Regions from separate parts of the Paenibacillus solisilvae genome, predicted to be linked through region 2. Evidence: predicted binding sites of a transcription regulator. Region 2 holds the regulator's gene; the other holds the start of a gene.

Region 1 (2,413 bases), on a different contig from region 2:
AAGTTTGCGGGAATCGGCGAGTCCAGTCTTGAGCAGGCCATAATCGATTTAATCGAGCAGCAGTCCGATCCTACGATTGCCCCTTATGCGAAGGAAGGCGAAGTTGCGATTCGAATTTCAACCAAGGCGTTATCTGAGCAAGAAGCGTCTGTGAGACTTGATCAGACGGAGGAGCGGATCAAGGAGCGGGTTGGCAAGCATCTGTTTGCCCGTGAAGACATCCCGCTCGAGGAAGCGGTCTTACGTCTGCTCAGAGAATCAGGACGGAAGCTAGCTAGTGCTGAAAGCCTGACAGGAGGTCTGCTTGCTCAGCTCATTACGAATATCCCAGGCAGCAGCGGCGAATTCCTAGGGGGAGTTGTAACCTATACGAACCTTATGAAACATAAGCTGTTAAGCATTCCAATGTCTCAACTGGAGGGGCCGGGTGCGCCGGGTGCGATCAGTGAATCAACGGCATCACTCATGGCGGAACGTGTAAGAGAGCTGACCGGAAGCGATTTTGGCGTTTCTTTAACAGGTGTGGCAGGTCCATCGGAATCAGAAGGCAAGCCCGTAGGGCTTGTATACTTCGGCATCGCAGAGCAGGGGAAGCCGACAATCGTCCATACGGCAGAGCTCAGCGGCAGCCGCGGAATAATAAGGGTTCGAGCAGCCAAAGCCGTACTGTATCGACTCTGGCAGGTGTTAAGCAGCGCTGAATAATTGGTGTCGTTACCGAATATTTGAATATTAGGATTATATGTAAATAAGCAGCTTGCCAGAATGACAAGCATCGGCTATAATCGACAATAGTTGACGGAAGAACCGTGGCGAAGATTACTTTGCTGCGGTTCTTTTTTTATTTCCCGCCAGAGGAAGTGTAGATGATCACTTGCTTTCTCTGCAGCATCAATGGAAGAAATCTGTGTCTGCTACAAGGTCAATGTAAATGCGAACGCTTGTTCACATATCTTCAGTCCGAGAAGCTGACACAGCCATTTCTGCTCACTCATTGGCCAATGAGAAGAATAAGAATATATGTTCGTAAAAAGTCTTGTCAACATCATCAAAACAAGGTATCATACAACTATAATGATAAAAGGATGTGAGTTCGTTGGCAGATCGTCGTGCTGCGCTCGATATGGCATTGCGCCAAATAGAGAAACAATTCGGTAAGGGTTCCATTATGAAGCTCGGAGAATCCACTCATATGCAGGTTGAAACGATTTCTAGCGGTTCCCTTGCATTAGATATTGCGCTTGGTATCGGTGGTTTACCAAGAGGCCGAATCATTGAAGTATACGGGCCGGAATCTTCCGGTAAAACAACGGTAGCTCTGCATGCAATTGCAGAAGTTCAAAAGGCCGGCGGACAAGCTGCATTTATTGATGCTGAGCATGCGCTGGATCCTGTGTATGCGAGCAAGCTAGGCGTAAACATCGATGAATTGCTGCTCTCACAGCCGGATACCGGTGAGCAAGCGCTTGAAATTGCGGAAGCGCTTGTACGAAGCGGCGCAGTAGATATTATCGTTGTCGATTCCGTAGCAGCTCTCGTACCTAAAGCGGAAATTGAAGGAGAAATGGGTGATTCCCATGTCGGCTTACAGGCTCGTCTAATGTCGCAAGCGCTTCGTAAATTGTCTGGTGCGATCAGTAAATCCAAGACAATTGCGATCTTCATTAACCAATTGCGGGAGAAGATTGGTGTTATGTTCGGTAATCCGGAGACAACGCCAGGCGGTCGCGCATTGAAGTTCTACTCCACTGTACGTCTAGACGTTCGTCGAGTTGAAACGATTAAGCAAGGTAATGATATGGTTGGTAACCGGACACGGATTAAAGTTGTTAAGAACAAAGTAGCACCTCCGTTTAAGCAAGCCGAAATCGACATTATGTATGGAGAAGGCATTTCGCGTGAAGGAAGTATCATTGATATCGGCGTAGAGTTGGATATTGTGCAGAAAAGCGGTGCCTGGTTCTCTTATAATGGCGAGCGCCTTGGACAAGGCCGTGAGAACGCGAAGCAATTCTTGAAGGATCACATCGATATCGCTTCAACAATCGATAAGCAAATTCGCGATGCAAGTAATGTTTCTGCGAATGCTGTGAATGCTTCTTTTAGCGAAGATGACGAGTCCGAGGATGACCTGGATTTAGATTAAACCGTTCTGCGCATTGACATCTTTCTATAGATTGGCCGGAGAGCACCTAATTGGGTGCTCTTCTTTATGAATGTGGGGAATGGAGGGGAGACAGGGATGTACGACGAGGAAGAAGCTCAGTCAGCAGAAGGAATGTTAAGAATCACAGCTGTGAAGCAGGATCGGCGGGCAAAACAACGCTATCATATTTATATCTCTGATCATGAAGAGCCGTTTACTTCAGTTCACGAGGATTTACTCATTAAGTTCAGATTATTTAAGGATCGG
Region 2 (2,413 bases):
CCTCAGAGCGTCCGGATACATACACATTAGCTGTATCGAGAAAATTACCTCCACGATCCAGGAACCGGTGAATCATATCGATGGAGTCGCTCTCACTAGTTGTATTGCCAAAAGTCATCGTTCCGAGACACAGTTCAGATACAGCAAGCCCACTTCGACCAAGTAAACGATATTGCATTTTGGATTACCTCCTATTAATGGATTTAGTGCTTCATATTCTTGTCGTCCTCATCTTCAGCCCACTTGATGGTATCGAGCTGATCACGGAAGTTTCGTTTGAAATTTTCCAAGTATTTCTGGCGCAGTGCATCTCTCTCAATCGTTTCTTCAGGTGTCAGGCCTACTGTTTTATTTTTTCTAGAAAGCTCATTAATCCGAGCAATAAGTTCATCCATAACAAAAAACTCCTTTCTATGTATGATCAATATTCCACTCTTTACTTTGACATTTTTAATCCCGCATTGTCAAGGCGGGACAGTGTCAACAAGAGAAGGAAATCAACCTAGAGAGGAGTTGTGAAATGATTGCCACCTGTCTGTATATCAGCATTCAAAATCTCGTCATGCAACGATCGTCAAGCCATTCATCATTAATCTGCAGGAATAATTAAGGTTTGACCTGCTTGAAGTGTGCTCGAGGTCAGATTATTGCGTACCTTCAGATCGTATACAACTCTGCGAACATCTTGACCAGAGTCACGGATGTCATTTGCGATATTCCATAGCGTATCGCCTGAGCTAACAATAATAACCCGCTCCCCTGCACCAGCTGCAGCAGGCTGTTCACTGTTAGCAAAGCTCTTCATGAGCGTCATACCTGTAAACAGCAGTACAAAAAATAATGCTGCCACAGCTAATCTAAGTACTAATCGTTCTACTCGCCACTGCTTATGTGTCCGAAGGCTGCTTTGCTTCGCTTCGGTTCCTTTATAGTTAGTAGAGTAAGAAGATATCGTTGTCATCATTCTCCAGCACCCCAAACGTTTGTTCTATTTGTTCTGAAATCAGAATAACACGAACACCCGTTTGCAGTCAACAGATAAAAAGAACATTTGTTCCCTAAAAAATACGAACCCTTGTTTCTCGAACTTATGTTTGTACGAACTCCGGTTCTGTGTTATAATTTGACACAAATGAAACTTTGGAGTGATTCTGGTGTCGAAACTTTCAAACCGCCAGCAGGCGATTCTTGAATTTATCAAGATGGAAGTGCGTGAGAAGGGATATCCGCCTTCCGTTCGGGAAATCGGAGAAGCCGTCGGACTCGCTTCCAGTTCAACCGTGCACGGCCACTTGGACCGCTTGGAGAAGAAAGGGTTGATCCGCCGGGATCCAACCAAGCCCCGGGCCATTGAAATCCTGGATGCAGATGATAATGAAATTCCATTCCCGCTTGCAATCGCGAAGGTTCCTGTTATCGGTAAAGTAACTGCAGGTATCCCGATCACAGCTACTGAGAATATTGAGGACTACTTCCCGCTGCCAGCCGAAAAAGTAGGCGATCATACCGTATTCATTCTTAACATTGTCGGCGAGAGCATGATTGATGCAGGCATACATAACGGCGATTATGTTATCGTCCGCCAGCAGCAATCTGCATCAAACGGCGACATCGTTGTAGCTATGACAGAAGACGATGAAGCAACTGTGAAGACCTTCTACCGGGAACGCGACCATATCCGGTTGCAGCCTGCGAATGATTCCATGGAGCCTATTCGTCTTCGCAATGTAACTATTCTCGGTAAAGTTATCGGACTGTTCCGCGATATTCACTGAATTGCCTCTTCGATTGAAAGGTCCAATCCGTCCTGCTGACACAGCAGAACAGATTGGACCTTTCTTTATTGTATCCCAATCGCTGCTAAATCCTGAGATTTCTCAGGTGGTTAACCGCTAAATTCTCGGAAAAGCGTATTCTCATACGTATGTTTAACCCCTCTATATTTAAAACCCAAAGAGAAGCCGGCGAAATCGATCGTAATCGATTTCAATGCCTTCGAAGTGACATACATGCGAACTAAATGAGAAAGACGCCTCTTATTGTTCGAGCGTACAGCCGAAGCAACTGACGCTGCATAAGAACGATCGGTAGAAAGCTTGATATAGAAGAGCAGAATCGCTTTGGCAATCGCTCGATGCACCGGTGTAGCAAATGTGAACTGCGCCGTTCCCGGTATAATTGATGTCCCGTTCGTATACTGCAGGATTGGCTTCGGAAATTCAAAATCAACAAAATAACCGATTCCATTCGCGGATAAACCGTTAGGCTTTCCGGTAACTGCGGTTTGAAACAGCTTCTCCATTTTGTCGAGATCGGCCTCCCGGACCGCTTTGGACCAAGCCTTTGCGTAGGTCTTGTTCACTGCTATTTTATAATAGAATGGCGCCATCTTGCGTGCGACTTTAGCCAGAAC

The links. The regulator LexA, encoded in region 2, represses DNA repair genes until DNA is damaged. The targets are predictions, from matches to a motif close to CGAACATATGTTCG.
Region 1: recA (recombinase RecA) is a predicted target of LexA. The motif match lies at 1,014-1,027, and genes of this name have one in related genera.

Annotation. Positions count from the first base shown of each region.
Region 1 covers NZ_JBHSOW010000028.1:36,916-39,328, reverse strand. Annotated here, with positions in the region: gene ACFPYJ_RS07375 (competence/damage-inducible protein A) at 1-705, shown strand, start outside; gene recA (recombinase RecA) at 1,097-2,146, shown strand; gene ACFPYJ_RS07365 (regulatory protein RecX) at 2,213-2,413, shown strand, end outside.
Region 2 covers NZ_JBHSOW010000016.1:69,175-71,587, reverse strand. Annotated here, with positions in the region: gene ACFPYJ_RS04660 (aldo/keto reductase) at 1-178, opposite strand, end outside; gene ACFPYJ_RS04655 (DUF896 domain-containing protein) at 204-395, opposite strand; gene ACFPYJ_RS04650 (LysM peptidoglycan-binding domain-containing protein) at 590-964, opposite strand; gene lexA (transcriptional repressor LexA) at 1,155-1,775, shown strand; gene ACFPYJ_RS04640 (hypothetical protein) at 1,886-2,413, opposite strand, start outside.